One region of the Paenibacillus sp. CR_12 genome, then DNA from elsewhere that is predicted to be linked to it. Evidence: riboswitches for the same ligand, from Rfam matches in the RefSeq annotation. Region 1 holds a riboswitch; each other region holds the start of a gene.
The links. Region 1 has a riboswitch for cyclic di-AMP ahead of RB297_RS28150 (TrkH family potassium uptake protein). Riboswitches for the same ligand answer to the same signal wherever they lie in the genome.
Positions count from the first base shown of each region.

Region 2: it holds a riboswitch for cyclic di-AMP, as region 1 does, so the genes downstream of both, RB297_RS20265 (hypothetical protein) here and RB297_RS28150 (TrkH family potassium uptake protein) in region 1, are expected to answer to the same signal.
Region 3: it holds a riboswitch for cyclic di-AMP, as region 1 does, so the genes downstream of both, RB297_RS03505 (universal stress protein) here and RB297_RS28150 (TrkH family potassium uptake protein) in region 1, are expected to answer to the same signal.
Region 4: it holds a riboswitch for cyclic di-AMP, as region 1 does, so the genes downstream of both, RB297_RS22590 (APC family permease) here and RB297_RS28150 (TrkH family potassium uptake protein) in region 1, are expected to answer to the same signal.

Region 1 covers NZ_JAVFHO010000011.1:119,951-124,164, forward strand. The annotation lists gene RB297_RS28140 (LysR family transcriptional regulator) at 1-490, shown strand, start outside; gene RB297_RS28145 (potassium channel family protein) at 526-1,200, opposite strand; gene RB297_RS28150 (TrkH family potassium uptake protein) at 1,217-2,557, opposite strand; cyclic di-AMP (ydaO/yuaA leader) riboswitch at 2,621-2,765, opposite strand; gene RB297_RS28155 (CPBP family intramembrane glutamic endopeptidase) at 3,056-4,214, shown strand, end outside.
Region 2 covers NZ_JAVFHO010000005.1:326,796-331,009, reverse strand. The annotation lists gene RB297_RS20275 (proline dehydrogenase family protein) at 19-939, shown strand; gene RB297_RS20270 (hypothetical protein) at 1,089-1,553, opposite strand; cyclic di-AMP (ydaO/yuaA leader) riboswitch at 1,689-1,861, opposite strand; cyclic di-AMP (ydaO/yuaA leader) riboswitch at 2,401-2,569, shown strand; gene RB297_RS20265 (hypothetical protein) at 2,699-3,109, shown strand; gene RB297_RS20260 (potassium-transporting ATPase subunit F) at 3,262-3,336, shown strand; gene kdpA (potassium-transporting ATPase subunit KdpA) at 3,366-4,214, shown strand, end outside.
Region 3 covers NZ_JAVFHO010000001.1:794,748-798,961, reverse strand. The annotation lists partial or broken gene RB297_RS03515 (cation:proton antiporter) at 1-531, shown strand, start outside; gene RB297_RS03510 (TrkH family potassium uptake protein) at 664-2,028, opposite strand; cyclic di-AMP (ydaO/yuaA leader) riboswitch at 2,203-2,352, shown strand; gene RB297_RS03505 (universal stress protein) at 2,489-3,172, shown strand; gene RB297_RS03500 (TrkH family potassium uptake protein) at 3,251-4,214, shown strand, end outside.
Region 4 covers NZ_JAVFHO010000006.1:212,400-216,613, reverse strand. The annotation lists gene RB297_RS22595 (formate/nitrite transporter family protein) at 1-407, shown strand, start outside; gene RB297_RS22590 (APC family permease) at 548-2,374, opposite strand; cyclic di-AMP (ydaO/yuaA leader) riboswitch at 2,541-2,736, opposite strand; gene RB297_RS22585 (molybdopterin-containing oxidoreductase family protein) at 3,222-4,214, shown strand, end outside.

The sequences.
Region 1 (4,214 bases):
CATTGTTGCTTCATCCATCAACCAGCCGGGCTTGAACTGCATCCCGCTGTTCGATGACCATCTGGAGCTTGTCATCCCGTCTTCACATCCGCTGGCGGAAATCGAGGATGTGGGCATCGAACAGCTTCAAGGCTTGCCGATGATCATATTTTCGACCGGAACCTGGTACCGCAAGCTGACGGACGATCTGTTTCACCGCTGGGGCATCATGCCCGATATCCGGATGGAGATCGACTCCTTCGAAGCGATCGTCAGGCTGATCCCGACCTGCAAGGCGGCCGCGCTGCTGCCCAAATCCTATCTGAGGCCGCAGCTGCTGTCCGATAACGGGCTCGTCGACATTCATATTCCGGCACTCATCGAAACCCGGCGAACGACTTCGCTGATCTACGGTCAAGCCTCGGAGCTGAGCAAGGCGGCCAGCCGCTGGATCGAAGAAACGGAGATCCTGTTCCGCAAGCTGGAGGAAGATAAATCGAAAAAAAACTGACGATATTTCGCAATCGTCAGTTTTTTCTACTATATTTATTTCTCGAGCATATTCACGACTTCGGACTCAAAGCGGTCCACGTTGTCATTGGAGCCGATGACGACCATAATGTCGCCGGAGTTCACGACGTCCATGGCCGTCGGAGCAACGATAATGCCGGACTGTTTATTCAGCGCTACCACGCTGACGCCGTACCGGACCCTCGTATTAAGCTCGCTCAGCGTTTTTCCGTCCATGCAGTCCGTGACCGTCATCTCCACAATCAGATAATCCTTGGATAATTCGATATAATCAAGCAGGTTTGGCGTCACGAGCTGGTGCGCTACCCGGATCCCCATATCCCGCTCGGGAAAGATGACCCGGTCCACGCCAAGCTTCTCCAGCGCCCGGCCGTGCAGCACCGATATCGCCTTGGCAACGACCATCGCGACACCCAGCTCTTTCAACAGGATGGCGGAGAGGATGCTCATCTGAATGTCGTTCCCGATCGCAACGATCCCGCAGTCGAAGTTGCGGATGCCAAGCGATTTAAGCACTTCCTCATCCGTCGCGTCCGCCACCACCGTATGCGTCAGCAGCTCGCTCATGTCCTCGACGACCTCCTCGTTCCGGTCGATGCCGAGCACCTCATATCCCTGTTCCATCAGCTCCAGCGCCAGACTGGCGCCAAATCGCCCCAAACCGATGATTGCAAATTGCTTTGGTTTCATGTCTCTCCTATACCCCTTATCCAATTATCATTTTGCCTTCCGGATGACGATATAATTCTTTACCCTTTTTCGGCCCCAGTGCATAAGCAAGCGTCAACGGCCCCAATCGACCCGCAAACATCGTAAGGCTGATCAGGATCTTGCCGAACACGGTCAAATCGGGCGTTAAGCCCATGGAGAGACCTACCGTACCGAAGGCGGATGTCGTTTCGAATAGAATCTCCAGGAAGTCCCCTTCCTCTGTCGTCGACAGAATCATCGAGACGGTTAGAACGAGCAGCAGGGCCAGCAAGGCAATGGTCAGTGCCTTCAGCACCCGCTCCTGGGCCAGGCGATAACGGAACATGACGATGTCTTCCCGCCCGCGCATCATCGCGATGACCGCCCCTACCATAATGGTAAAGGTCGTGGTTTTGATGCCGCCGCCGGTTGACCCTGGAGATGCTCCGATAAACATCAGGATGACGATAAAAAATTGCGTTGCCTGTCTAAGCCCCGTAATATCTATAGTATTCGCGCCCGCCGTACGCGGCGTTACGGATTGGAATAACGCGCCGAAGAATTTTCCGCCCCAGTTCAGGGAACCCAGCGTTCTCGGATTGGTAAATTCAAATATGAGAATGACGATAAATCCGACCGCAAGCAAGGCAGCCGTCATCGTGAGCACCACCTTGGAGTGCAGGGAGATCCTCCGCTGTTTTCGATAATCGATCAGATCGGACAGCACAATAAATCCAATGCCCCCGGAAACAATCAAGAACATCACGACGAAGTTGACTACCGGATCGTATACATACCCGGTCAAACTCCGAAAATCGCCAAACAAATCGAAGCCGGCGTTGTTAAACATCGTCACCGCATGAAAAACACCGTAATAGATCGCCCGGCCCAGCGGCATATCAAACGCCCAACGAATCGATAAAAGGACTGCGCCGCAGGCCTCGATGACGAGGGAGTACAGCAATACTCTGCGTATCAGCCTTACGATGCCTTCCATCGAGGACTGATTCATCGCTTCCTGTAAGATTAGACGGTCTTTGAGCGATATGCGTCTTTTCAGAACCAAGGCGAATAAAGTAGCCATCGTCATGAATCCGAGCCCGCCGATTTGAATCAGCAGCATGATCACGACTTCTCCGAAAGAACTGAATGTCGTTCCCGTATCCACCACGACCAGGCCCGTTACGCACGTTGCCGAGGTCGAAGTGAACAAGGCGTCAGTAAATCCAAGCGGTTCGCCCGTCGTCGTCGAGATTGGCAGCATTAACAGCCCGGTCCCGATGAAGATGATGGCCGCAAAACCAAGCACGAGAATTTGGGGCGGAGACAATGTAAGCCAGTTTAATTTAGCGTTCAATCGGACACCTTCTTTAAAAAAATCAACGAAAAAAGACACTGGAAAACGCAGTGCCTTTCGGTCTGGTTCCTGTGCAACAGCCTACGAGGTTAGCTGACGGATTCGGGCATTTCCACAGGTCGCCCTATTCATTATTCCGGGAATAATGAAATTCACCCCAATTACATGGTTCCCCCATTTTCATTACGAAATTCGGCTGGAATATTCGGTTCCTTCAAGCATGATGTGATTATAACTCAATCCGTTACGTAACCCAATGCCGTTTTTCGCCCGAAATATCTTTAAAAGAGCGCGAATTGGGCATATTCAAGAATACAAGCGTAGGGTTCTCTAACGTTTTCGAAACCTTTCATTCATTTTCATCGATTTATTTCAATATTCCGATAATTGGGATAAGCTGCTTATGGCTTTCATACTATGTTATATTGACTCTATGCGTTCTTAATCAGGCATATCGAATACCAGTGGGAGTATCAACTTTCTTAGAGGAGGAATTTCATGAATCGTGCAAGAGAGCCCTTGAAGCTGAAGCCCAATCTGAAGCAGCTCATCGCGCCTGCCGCAGTCGGCCTGATTCTGTTCCTATTATTTCAGGTATTTCCGTGGGCGAATCCGGACGATGCCGAGATGGCCTCACCGGATATCATTTCCAAGGAGCAGGCTCGGCAGGCAGCTTCAAGGTTTGCTCAGGAGCATCTGCAGTTTGCGGCTGCGGACACGGACGAAGCCTTGGTTACATATCAATCCAAATCGGAACTTTACGGATATCTGGCGAAGGAGAAGAGGCTTTCGGAATATAACAAAACCTATGAAGCCAAATATCCCTATGACGTATACCGCGTTCGCTTCAGCGAGCCTGGAGGCGATGCCCTCAATGTGGACGTGCACATGCAGAATTCCGGCATCGTCGGATTCTCGTATGATTATGCCCGTTCCAGCTTTGACCGGATCGAGCTGAACAAGGGCGAGATTCAGAGGCAGATGCTGCTCGTCGTTGAGGACGGCATGACATTGGCCGAGAAGCAGGCGCTGGCGGAGCCATGGCTTCAGCGGGCGGGTTATGACCTGTCGAATCTGGAGCTGGTTACGAAGGAAGGGGAGCCCCGTCTCAAATATGTGGACCCTGAATCCAGGATCGGGGACTCCAGGCTGGAGCACCGCTTCACCTTCGAGCAGGGGAAATTGCGCTCTTATGAGCCCTCCTTCTCGGTGCCAGCCGCCCACTCTGCTTATGTCAACAAGCAGACGCAGGATGCCACCCTGCTGACGCTCGCAGGGTACGGCCTGTTCACCCTAATCCTGGGCATTCTTGCGATTGTGTACAGCGTGAAGACCAGGGCCTACACCTCGTTTAAGCGCGGCCTGTTCTTATCCGCGCTGCTGTTCGTCATTCAAATGCTGAATACGTATAATCTGATTCCCGTTTTCAAATCCGAAGGCATGTCGCAAACCGGCGTGCTCGGGATGATGATTTTCTATGCCGTCTATTCGCTCGTCTTCTCCGCCCTGCTCTATTTTTCCCTTGTCGGCGGCAGCGGGCTGTGGCATAAAGAAGACGGACTCAATCCATGGCCGCGTGCCAAAGAACCCGGATACGGGCATTACGTGCTGGACAGCATGAAGCTGGGGTATATGTGGGCCTTCATCCTGCTTGGCA
Region 2 (4,214 bases), on a different contig from region 1:
TGCAAAGGGGGCGCGCGCATGGACGGAACCGAGCTGTACCGTAAAGTGATCCTGACGGTGTCCGGCAATAAACTCGTGAAATGGCTGTCTATCAAGTACGGTCGGAAATTGGCTGGCCGATTCATTGCCGGCGATACCTTGGATGAGGCGCTGGACGAAATCGAGAGGCTGAACGCGAAAGGCATTCTCGTTACGCTGGATCATTTAGGGGAGGGCATTACGACGCTGGATGAAGCGGCCGGGTACCGGGAGGAATATTTGAAGCTGGTGGAAGGGATTGCGAGGCGCGAAGTGCAATCGAACGTATCCTTGAAACCGACGCAAATGGGCATGGCCCTGAACCCCGAGAAGGCTTACGAAAACATCAGGTCGGTGGTAAGAAAGGCTAAAGAGCACAGCAACTTCGTTCGCCTGGACATGGAGGATTCGCCGTATACCCAGGCAACCATCGATATGACGCTCCGCCTTCATAAGGAGGGGCTGACCAATGTGGGGACCGTGATGCAGGCCTACTTGTTCCGTACGGAGGAGGACGTGAAGAATCTGTTAAGGGCCGGCGTTAATCTGCGGCTGGTAAAGGGCGCGTACAAAGAGCCGGGAACCATCGCCTTTCAGCAGAAGCGGGAGGTCATTGACAACTACAAGAAATTGGTCAAAATGCATTTCGACCAAGGAGCCTACGTCGCGATTGCCTCGCATGATGACAACATCATCGACTGGGTGAAGGTATTTGCCGAGCAGAGCCGCATAGACAAACAGGACTATGAATTTCAGATGCTGTATGGACTGCGGATGAACGATCAAGCAGCGCTTGCGCAGGACGGCTACCGTATCCGGTGTTATTTGCCCTATGGAACGATGTGGTACCCGTATTTCACCCGGAGGTTGGCAGAGAAGCCGGCCAACCTGATGATGGTGCTCAAAAATATGTTCAAGTGAGCGGGATCCGATTGCAGAACCCCGTCAAAATGCCTGGTGAAATAAGTGGCTTTTTGACGGGGTTCTTCATGGTTTCAAAAAACATCAGGCTGCTTAGAAGTGCCCAATCCAAAGGAAACGGGGACAGTGGCTCTCTGTAGCTGCTGCCCCTAGAAATGATAATACGCCTCCGAGCAATTCATAAGGAAGGAGCGCTCCAGCGGCAGTCCGCCTAACCGCTCTCGGGTGATGTGCCGATGCAGGTTGATCTCCAGATCGGCGAGGGCCGATACAGCAAGTTGCATCCGTGCGGGTCCCCACTGCTGCTGCTTTCGGGCATAGCGAATGGCCTCAGTCACGGACATGCCTCTCAGCCTTGAGAAGACGGATGCCCAGCGGACCAGGTCCGAAAATTCTCTCGTGCTTGGCAGGGCATATTCGACATATCCTGCCGCGTCTTTGCAGCTGACTTTGAACAAGCCGCAGTTCCAGCCATGATCGCTCCATGGGATAAAGCGTTCGGCCGAGCCTCGGTCGAAACGAAATATCTCCATATGGCCGATAGTCTCTTCACCTAATGCAGGCACTGCGGTTTCGATGACGGGTGTAAGCGCTGCCTCGATGAGTTTCGTCATGATTTGATCTACGCTCCTTTATAAGAATGTTATATGCACGGCAAATAGGCCTGGTGAGCAGAGAAACCCCGCTCTCCAGGCCTATTTATGGTTAGAGCCCCAATTCAGCGGCCGCTATGCCAAAGCTTGGATGGTATTCTCTCTCAACAACGCGCCTACGAGGTTAGCTGACGGATTCGGACTGAGAGCACCCTACCGCTGGGCCCTTCGATCCTAGGCGCAGCGGATTCACCCCATTCACCAATCGAAGACTGGTGACTTTGGTTCCCCCGTCTCCCGGTCTGTCGGGAGCTCGGCGTATCACGTGTTTCGGATAGATGGATGAATCATACGCCGGAGGAAACGAAAAGTAAATGACCGTATGGGACGAATAGATTCCGAAATGTGATGAAAACGGTAAAAGAAAACGCGTACAATCGGCCGTGTCATCTATTATCGTGGCAAAATCTCGGTATCTCGTTGGATTGCGATAAATAAGAGAAAACAAGAGAAATACATAGTATAGAGCAGTATTCGGAAGATAAAGACGAAATACTGCTTGGTTCCTGTTCGACATAACGCTAGATGTGTTTTTGCTCACATTTACATCCTGCGGGGCCGGACGTATGATACGAACTATGAATTGACGGTCATCAACGACCAAGGCATACGGGCAGCCGTTTCATGAAGGTCTAAAGGCAGTGTGAGAGCTGCCCCTAAGCCTTTATGGATCGATGGCGAAGGCACCATGGGCCTTGCTGAGATTTGAAGGTAGAGGCGACTCTCACCGCGTGAACCTCCTGTTGCTGTGCTGTTATGCCCAGTCTGGATGACAAGTCAATGGCTAATAGAATAACATGCTACTCGTTATTAATTTTCGCTGAGTCCTTGAATGGAAAAGGTACGGGGGAACCAGTCGGGAGATGAACCTGATCTCTCTGGGGTGAATCCTGTAGACAAGATAACGGTCTATGGGTAGGGCGACTCTCACGCCCGAATCCGTCAGCTAACCTCGTAAGCGTATCGAGAGAGGCAACGATTGTCGTGGACTTGGGCCACGGTGTATTTCACCGTGTCCTGTAAGAAGCCTGCGGGAAGAGTTCTTCTCTTTCCGCAGGCTTCTTTGTTGTTGCCTTCTCTTTCTGACCTTAGTAGGAGAAACGAAGATGGAGAAACCACAGGAATTCATCCTGGTATCCGCGCCGAACAAGGCCGGGGAGGAATTCGTCCGCCAGCTGATTCACAAACGTGTTCCGTTTGCGGCTATAGCCAACAACCGGGCTGAGCAGCAGAGGCTGCGAGAACTGGGCTGCAAACCCATCATTTTGATTGATACAAGAGACGAGCAGACCTGGATCATTCCCGAGTTTCCCGTCAGCAAGGTGTTTCTGTTCGAAAGCAGCTTGAATCTGTGCTGCCGCTACTTGCGGATCTGCCGGACATGGACCTCGGAGTCGATTTACGTGATCACCCATTCCGGCAATCCGCGCTTGATATACAAAGGGCTGGGTGCCGATGTGGTGCTTCATACGAATCATCATCAGGTGTCCTTTCTGATGGCATCCGTTATGAGCTAAGCGTTTGGACTGACGCCACAAGAGTTAGGGGAGGTTACATTCATGCAGGATTTAGTTATGGTGCTCATTTTGGGAGGAACCTACGGACTGCTCATGCTGTTTATGTCCTGGTGCGGGCGCGTGGTTTCGGAACCGGAGGCTGATCAGCCGTGATGATCATGTTGATATTCACGATTTTTATTTTTCTCTATTTGATTTATGCGCTGATTCACCCTGAAAAATTCTAGGGAAACGGCTGAAGGAGGAAGGCATCGTCATGGGCATTTTACAAATTGCCATCGTTATACTCGTTCTAGTGCTGCTGGTCAAGCCGCTGGGAACTTATCTATATCAGGTGTTTCGTTATGAAAGCAATGGAACGGACAGATGGTTCTCCTGGGCGGAGAAACCGATCTTTGCTCTGATCGGCTTGAAAGAACGCAAGGGGATGACATGGAAAGGATATGCCGTCAGCTTTGTGTTAACGAATATCGTGCTGGTTGCGGCGGGCTACTTGATTCTGCGGCTGCAGAAGGTGCTGCCGCTGAACCCGAACGGCATCGGCCATATGGAACCGATCTTGTCGTTCAATACGATGATCAGCTTCATGACCAATACGAATCTTCAGCATTACAGCGGGGAGTCGGGATTGTCTTATCTGGCCCAGATGGCCGTCATTACGATGATGATGTTTACGTCCGCGGCGACCGGGCTGTGCGTGGCGATTGCTTTTATCCGGGCGGTGACCAGCAAGGGCACGACCGTCGGCAACTTTTTTGAGGACTTCGTTAAGGCGCATACCCGGGTATTCATTCCGGCTGCTTTCATCATTGCGATGGTGCTGGTGGCGCTGCAGGTGCCGCAGACCCTGAAGCCTACGCTCAGCGTCACGACGCTGGAAGGAAGCGAGCAGCAAATAGCGGTGGGTCCGGTGGCTGCGCTCGAATCGATCAAGCATCTGGGCACCAATGGGGGCGGTTTTATGGGGGCCAACTCGGCGCATCCGTTCGAGAACCCGTCCCCGCTGACCAATGTGATCGAGATTCTGTCCATGTGGAGTCTCGGGGCGGCGCTTCCTTACACATTTGGTTTGTTCGCGAAGAGCCGTAAGCAGGGCTGGATCATA
Region 3 (4,214 bases), on a different contig from region 1:
GGAAGTTTCTTTATCGCCGAGCATTTCCACGTATCCGGCGTAATTGCCGTTGTCGTGGGCGGCTTGATTTTTGGCAGTTACGGAGCGCGCATCGGGATGTCGGATACAACCAAAATGAACATTAATTCGTTCTGGGACGTCATCACGTTAATCGCGAATTCGTTGATTTTCTTAATGATCGGCCTAGAAATCAAGCATATTAACTTCGCGGAGAAATGGGCGTTAATCGGGACAGCCATTCTCATCGTTCTAATCGGAAGAACATTGGCCGTTTACGTAAGCCTGTACTTCCTGAAATCCTTCCCTTCTTCATGGAAGGTGGTTTTGAATTGGGGAGGGTTAAAGGGCAGCTTGTCGATCGCACTCGCCTTGAGCTTGCCCACAACCTTTGACGGCCGTGACGATATACTCGTACTCACCTTCAGCGTCGTTCTTTTCTCGCTTCTCGTTCAAGGGTTAACCATCAAACTTATGGTTAAGAAGTTTGGATTAGCCAGCCCAGGGAAGGAAACGGACGGGGCGGATAGGTAAGAAACCTCAGTGAAAGCATAACAGAACATAGAACGCGTAAGGTTCAGTTCCGGAGTACTAATTAGACTACTCCAGCTGAACCTTATTTTTCGTATTGACGGTATCGATCCCCTACGTTTATGTACGTTCTTCTTAGCCAATAAGCACTTTCTCTTCAGGCAACCGATATTTTTGTTTGACGACTCTTTGTGACAGCGCAAAGGCCAGAGTTAAGGGGCCGAGTCTGCCGATATACATGGTCAAAATGATGACTCCTTTTCCAAACGGAGACAGCTCGGGCGTCAATCCCATTGATAGACCCACTGTGCCGAATGCAGAGGTCACTTCGAACAGAACCTCCATAAAATCCTTTTGCAAGCTATGTTCGCTTATGGTCAGCAAGAAAGTAGCGCCAATCACAACGCTCACCGAAATCACCATGACTGCTATAGATCGGAGGATAATGGATTGGGGGATGCGTCGGTTCAATAACTGCACGTCCTCCTTCCCCTTAATGATACTAATCAAGGTGAATAAAAGCACGGCAAATGTATTGGTTTTGATCCCGCCTCCCGTAGATCCGGAGGAGGCACCGATAAACATAAGGAAAATCATGAAAAATTGAGAAGTTGTCATCATCGCAGATATATCAATGGTATTAAACCCGGCCGTACGAGTTACCACGCCTTGAAAATACCCCGCCCATATCCGCTCTCCCCAGGTCAAAGGGCCGAATGTACGGGAATTGAACAACTCAATAATGAAAATAACGATAAACCCGGCTAAACATAGAAATGCTGAAGTCGACAAAACGATTCTGGAATGAAGGGACAGCTTGTTCCATCTTCTATGCTTCCATACGTCCAACACTACAGTAAATCCAAGGCCGCCAATGATAAAAAGCAAGGTGATAACGAGGTTGACTAGCGGGTCACCCACATACCGGCTCAAACTGTCCGACCAGAGGCCGAAGCCGGCGTTATTAAACGAAGAGACGGAGTGGAACATCCCGTAATAAATAGCTTGGCCTAAGCCCAGTTCCGCTTCCCACCGAACGATTAACAAGGCTGCACCTATGAACTCGATAATAAGCGCAATCAGAAAAATACCTAGAGAAAGCCTCACTACGCCTTGCGTTGATAATGCATTAGTAGATTCTTGGAGGAGCAGTCGATTTTTCAGTCCAATTTTCTTACCGAGTACAACGGCGATCAAAACTCCGAACGTCATGAAACCAAGACCGCCGACCTGAATCAGGCACATGATAATAATTTGACCAAAAATGGAGAAGTCCGCTCCTGTATCCACTACGGCCAATCCGGTTACGCACACTGCAGATGTCGAGGTGAACAAAGCGTTTATCCAACCTATACTTTCACCTGATGACGAAGATAAAGGCAACGCCAACAAGATTGCGCCGATTACAATCGGTACGGCGAAACCAAGAAGGATCAGGCGTGATGATGATAGCTTGAACTGTTTTAATGACTTTAACTGCTCGGATTTACCATTAGCCATCCTATATGCCCCTTTCAATAATGACAGACCATGAAACCCCGTAGACTTCACTGCGTAGTATATACCATAGCAAAGCATTAGTTCTACTGAATTTCAATGATATGATATGGTTTACTCCGTCGCTAACTGTTTACTTTTAGCATGTTTTAGCATAATATGAATTACGATCAATTTTATACGCATTCGCTTAGTCCTCTATGAGGAACGGGGGAACCAACAAAGCTGCTAAAGCTTTAGGGGTGAATTCTTTCTGATGAAGAAAGAACGGGGACTCTCAATCCCGAATCCGACAGCTAACCTCGTTTGCGTCTTGGGAGAGAACACTCTTCTACTTTGACTTGTCCATGATCCGTACAGCCAAGGCCTGGAAGCAGACATATCTCTGCTTCCAGGCCTTTTTTAGTTTAAGCTGCTGTGGTGTGTAACGTCTTCTGAAAAATTAAGAAGGGATTGATTACTAATGCTGAATAACGAAAGAATACTAGTATGTGTATATTACGGTCCAAACGGAGAACGCCTTATTCGCCGAGGTGGTGAATTAGCCCGTCTGCTTCAGTGTCCCCTGTTTGTGTTAAGCGTTATACCAAAACGTGAAAATGAGCTCGATCAAGCACAAGAAAGGTATATGGCCGAGTGGCAAACGAAATGTGATGAATATGGGGCAACCTTTATCGTCAAAACGAATGAAGATCGAAAAGCTTCGGAAATTATAGCGGAAACCGCCAAGAATCTTCATATAACTCAACTAATTATCGGACAATCCGGACAAACACGATGGCAAGAAATAACACGCGGCTCGATTGTCAACGAGCTCTTAAACCAGATCGGCGAAACGGATCTGCACATTGTAGCGGTTCAAAGGATGGACGAGCAAATGGATGACACCCATGAGCGCGGAATTCGAGTCATGGTTTTCAAGGATGGTCCTCATTTTCTCATCGATAATAAGAAATCCGGGAGTGATTCCAGTAACTCTATAGCCGAGGGACTATTTTTCAAAGAATTGAATACCGATTTTGACACAGGTTTGTTGAAGTTAAAAAAAGATCACGAAGTCCACTATTTGAAAATTAGTCACGGAAAAGTAGTAGATTCGTCTTTTTTCCAAAACAGAGAAATTCATGAAAAATCCAGCAATCACTGAAGAAAGGGAGTGGAACTTGTGAGTAAATCCATTATGAAATTGAACGATCGAAATACACAACATTCCGCTCCTGCTAAAATGGAGTTGTTCATCAACAAACTTAAAAAAAATATGAGCCCCCCTCAGCTCATTATGCTTGTTTTTTTCACACTGATATTAATCGGAGCTGCATTGCTTGCGCTACCACTTTCTTCCTCCACAGGCAGATCCGTTGGTCTGCTGGATGCTTTTTTTACAGCCACCTCGGCAATATGCGTAAACGGACTTGTTGTCTTGGACACCGGGAGTGTTTTTTCGACGTTTGGTCAAGTCGTTATTATGATTTTGATCCAAATTGGCGGACTCGGCTTTATGACTTTTGGCGTCATGGTTGCCATTGTGTTGGGCAAAAGAATCGGATTAAAACAACGTCTCATTATTCAGCAAACCACTCATTCGACTTCGGCACAAGGTTTGGTTAAATTGTCGATGTACATGGTGCTTATAGCCTTCGCGTTTGAAGCATTGGCTTCGATTGTTCTTACGCTTCGCTGGCAACAGGATTTCGGTTGGGGTCAGGCAGCCTATTACGCCATTTTCCATTCCGTTTCCGCATTCAATAATGCCGGATTTGCCCTGTGGTCTGACAGCCTGACGCCCTTCGTTGGCGATCCGATCGTCAACATTACGATTGTGGTGCTGTTTATCATTGGGGGTCTCGGTTATATCGTCATTGTGGATGTATTCCAAAAACGTTCATGGAAGAAGTTTTCGCTTCACTCTAAGGTTGTTCTTGTCGGGACAGGAACGCTATCTCTGCTCGGTTTTCTATTTATATACTTTATGGAGAGCTGGAATCCGTCGACTTTTGGCCAATTGAACGATAGCGAACAGGTCCTGGCTGCATTTTTCCAAGGAATAACGCCCCGAAGCTCGGGATTCAACACGATTGACATCAGCAGCATGCTGGCAGCTTCTCAATTTTTCATTATCATTCTGATGTTCATCGGTGCTGCTTCCGGAGGCACAGGCGGAGGCATTAAAATCAATACGCTTATTGTAC
Region 4 (4,214 bases), on a different contig from region 1:
ACGACAGCTTCCTGCAAGCCTTCCTGTCGGGCATCGGGTGCAACTGGCTCGTAGCCCTCGCCGTATGGCTGTCCTACGGATCGGATCAGATGAGCGGCAAAATTCTCGGGATCTGGTTTCCGACCATGGCGTTTGTCGCCATCGGGTTTCAGCACGTGGTGGCCAACATGTTTCTCATCCCGGCCGCGATTTTTGAAGGCTATTACAGCTGGGGCGAGTATCTGATGAACTTCATTCCGGTATGGCTGGGCAATTTCGTTGGCGGCGCGTTATTTGTGGGAGCGACATACGGAACCGTTTATTTAAAGCAGGAGAAACAGGCCGCAGCCGCTCCGCGCGGCGAGCAGACGCATGTGCCATCGGCCGGCGCTCCTCAACAGGTTCATTCGGCGCAGAATGTTTCCTAATGCCGGAAGCCTGGCGAGCGTCTGGCTTAAAGAAAAAGCTGCGTTCAACCGTCCTTGATGAAAGGCAGCGGTTGATCGCAGCTTTTTGTCGTGATGGGCGAGGCTGTCCCCAGTAATGAATCAAGCAGGGAACAAGCCCGCTATTTTTTTAAATGGTAGGGAACCGTCGTGATGATCACGTCTCTCCGATACAGGAGATGTGCCCGGATGAGCAGGCTGGATTGATTGTGCAGGAAATTATGCCAGCCCTTCTTTGGGATGAACTGCGGAATGACGACGGTAACCTGATAGTCGGATTCGCTGGCCTTGCGCTGCACGGTATCGATGAATTTCGTCAGCGGCTGAATGATGCTCCGATAAGGCGAGTGCAGCGTTACCAGCCGGATGTCCGGCTGCCACTTTTTCCATTTTTCCTGGAAGGCGACTTCCTCCTCCCGCTCGAACGGCACGTACACCGCGATGATTTGGCCCGCTCCCAGCGATTTGGCGTAATTCAGCGAGTTCTCCACCACATGCGTGATTCCTGCCACAGGCAGGATGATGACATTCCCCTCAATCGGCTTAACCGGCTCGCAGGTCGTAATCCGGAGCTGGTCCGCTACCGCCTCGTAATGCTTGCGGATCCGGGTGAAAATCCAGATGATCAGCGGCAGGAATATCAGCACGGTCCACACCTGGGCGAATTTCGTAAAGAAGAAGATCATGGTCACGATAAAGCTGATGCATGCGCCGGTGGTGTTAATGATCAGTTTGACGATCCAGCCTTCGGGCTTTTCGCGAATCCATTTCACCATCATCCCCGTCTGGGAGAGGGTAAACGGGATAAACACGCCGACGGCATAGAGCGGAATCAGATGCTCGGTTTTGCCTTCAAAAGCCAGCAGCAGCAGAATGGAGAAAAATCCAAGAATAATGATTCCGTTCGAGTATCCCAGACGGTCGCCGCGGACGGTGAACATTCTAGGAATGAACTTATCCTTCGCCAGATTGACGGCAAGCAGGGGAAAAGCGGAATACCCCGTGTTGGCGGCAAGGATCAGAATTAAGGCCGTTGTCCCTTGTATGAAGTAATAAAGCGCATTTCGCCCGAAGGTGTGCTCGGCAATTTGGGAAACGACCGTGACTTGTTCGCTGGGACTGACCCCATAGTAATAAGCCAGGAAAACGATGCCCGAAAATAACAGGGCCAGCAGCGACCCCATCGCCACCAGAGTTTTGGCCGCGTTATTCGGGGCCGGGTCTTTGAAATTCGGAATGGCATTGGAAATCGCCTCCACGCCGGTCAGGGCGGAGCTGCCCGAGGCAAATGCGCGCAGGAGCAGAAACAAGCTCAGCCCGGCTACGGGCGTGCCGATCGGCGTATGAAGCTCCGGAGACGCATGGCCTGTGGCAATGTTGAATATCCCTACCCCGATCAGGATGAATAACGCAAGCACGAACAGGTAAACCGGATAAGCCAGTATGGAGGCCGACTCCGTAACCCCTCTTAAATTCAATACGGTCAAGCATAGAACGAACACGATGGAAATCGGCAGATTATAGGCATGCAATTCCGGAAAAGCCGACGTGATCGCATCCGTCCCGGCCGACACGCTGACCGCAACCGTCAGGATATAGTCCACGAGCAAGGAACCGCCGGCAACCAGCCCCGGGTACATGCCCAAATTCCGTTTGGACACGACATATGCGCCGCCGCCGTGCGGATAGGAGAAAATAATTTGTCTGTACGACAGGATAAGTGCCAGCAACAAGACCAGGACGCCGACGGCAATCGGTATGGAATACCAATAGGCAGCTGCCCCGACGGTCATCAACACAATGAGGATTTGTTCCGGGCCATAGGCCACGGACGATAGCGCATCGGATGACAGGATGGCCAGCGCCTTGGTTTTATTCAGCTTTTGTTCGCCTAATTCCGTCGATTTAAGCGGTCTTCCGATGAGGAAGCGCTTGATTGAGGATAACATGGTTGTTTTTCACCGCCGCTTAAGATTAAGTTCATGGTAGAAGCTCCCTGAACGGACTTCTATCGGTGTTTTTTATATGCTGGACATAGGAGCGGTCACCCTTCCTATGCTGATTTTTGGCAAACAAAAAACACAGGGTAGAACCCTGTGTTTGATCACAAGTTCACAACCCTCCCGATCAACGCTGACGAGGTTAGCTGTCGGATTCGGGCGGTGAGAGTCGCCCTACCTGATTCCATCGCGGCGTACGTACGCGATGGAATCAGGATTCACCCCTTAGTATGGTTGAAGGATCCTATAGGTATCCTTCCATACGGTTGGTTCCCCCGCTTTCCATCAAGGAAATTAAGCGAATGTCATGTGAATATGAAGAATGTTTTCGAAGCTGAATAGTATATTACGCCTGCTCCAATCGTTTGTAAAACATCCTCCAACGAGCATTCGAACAAAATTATTTATAAAAAATGACAGATAAGCGCTTACATAATGACGTGGCTTTGACAGGCTTTTTATTTTGCATGTTTTCTGCGAAAATCACGAGTTTCTATAATATGGAAGGTTAGTCGCGGGGAACATCGGTCACTGGGAGGATGCCATATAAACAAATTCGCCATGCCGGTCTCGGGGGAGGAGACACTGGCATGGCGAATTTTTTTGGGAGTGGTCCATGATTCGGCAAGGAAGAGAAAGGGTCTGGGTTCCTCTTCTTTGCTCTTGATAGGAATATACCCGGGGGGAAGAAAAGTGAATCACCTGATTAGAAAAAAATGTATGACTTTACTGGAACCCCGATTTTCTTTTAAGATAATGGGATATGATGCAGCCGAGCAAAAGGGGGAAGCACGAAATGACTCAAGCGATGATTCATCAGGAAAACGGCGTATTTCCGGCGGTATGTCCGTTGGATTGTCCCGATACATGCGGCCTGCTGCTGCATAAAGAGAACGGAAAAATCGTCAAGGTGACCGGTAATCCGGAGCATCCGATTACGCAGGGAGCCATCTGCAATAAAGTCCGTAATATGGCACACCGGGTGTACCATCCGGAACGCGTGCTCTATCCGCTGCGAAGAGTAGGTCCCAAGGGAGAGGGCGCCTTCGAGCGGATCAGCTGGGACGAAGCCATTCAGGAGATAGCCGGACGCTATAAGGGCTTGATCGAGGAACACGGCTCCGAGAGCATCCTGCCCTACAGCTTCTACGGCAATATGGGGATATTGAGCGTCGACGGCATGGACCGCAGGTTCTTCAACAGGCTGGGTGCCAGCCGCCTGAAGCAGTCGATCTGCAATTCCGCGGGCAATGAGGGCTGGAAATCCGTGATGGGGTTTAATGGGGGAACCGTTCCGGAGGACACCGTACGAGCCGACGTCATCCTCGTCTGGGGCGGCAACATCGTCAGCACCAATATGCACCAGATGGTGATTGCAGAGAAAGCGCGCAAAGCCGGTGCCAAGGTCGTTGTGATCGATGTCCACAAGAACCAGACGGGGCAATGGGCGGACTGGTTCATTCCGCTGTATCCAGGCACGGATGCGGCGCTGGCCGTCGGCCTCATGCACATCATGTTCCGTGACGGCATGGTAAATGAGGAATTCCTCCGCAAGTATACGATTGGTCATGAAGCCTTGCGCGAGCACGCCAAAGAATACACGCCGGAGCACGTTTCTTCCATTACCGGCATCTCGATCGAGGATATCGAGAAATTGGCCGAGCTCTACGGCCGGGCCGATACCTCCTACATCCATATCGGCAACGGTCTTCAGCATCACGACAACGGCGGCTTGACGGTGCGCAGCATTGCCGCGCTTCCCGCTTTGACCGGACAATGGCTGAAGCGG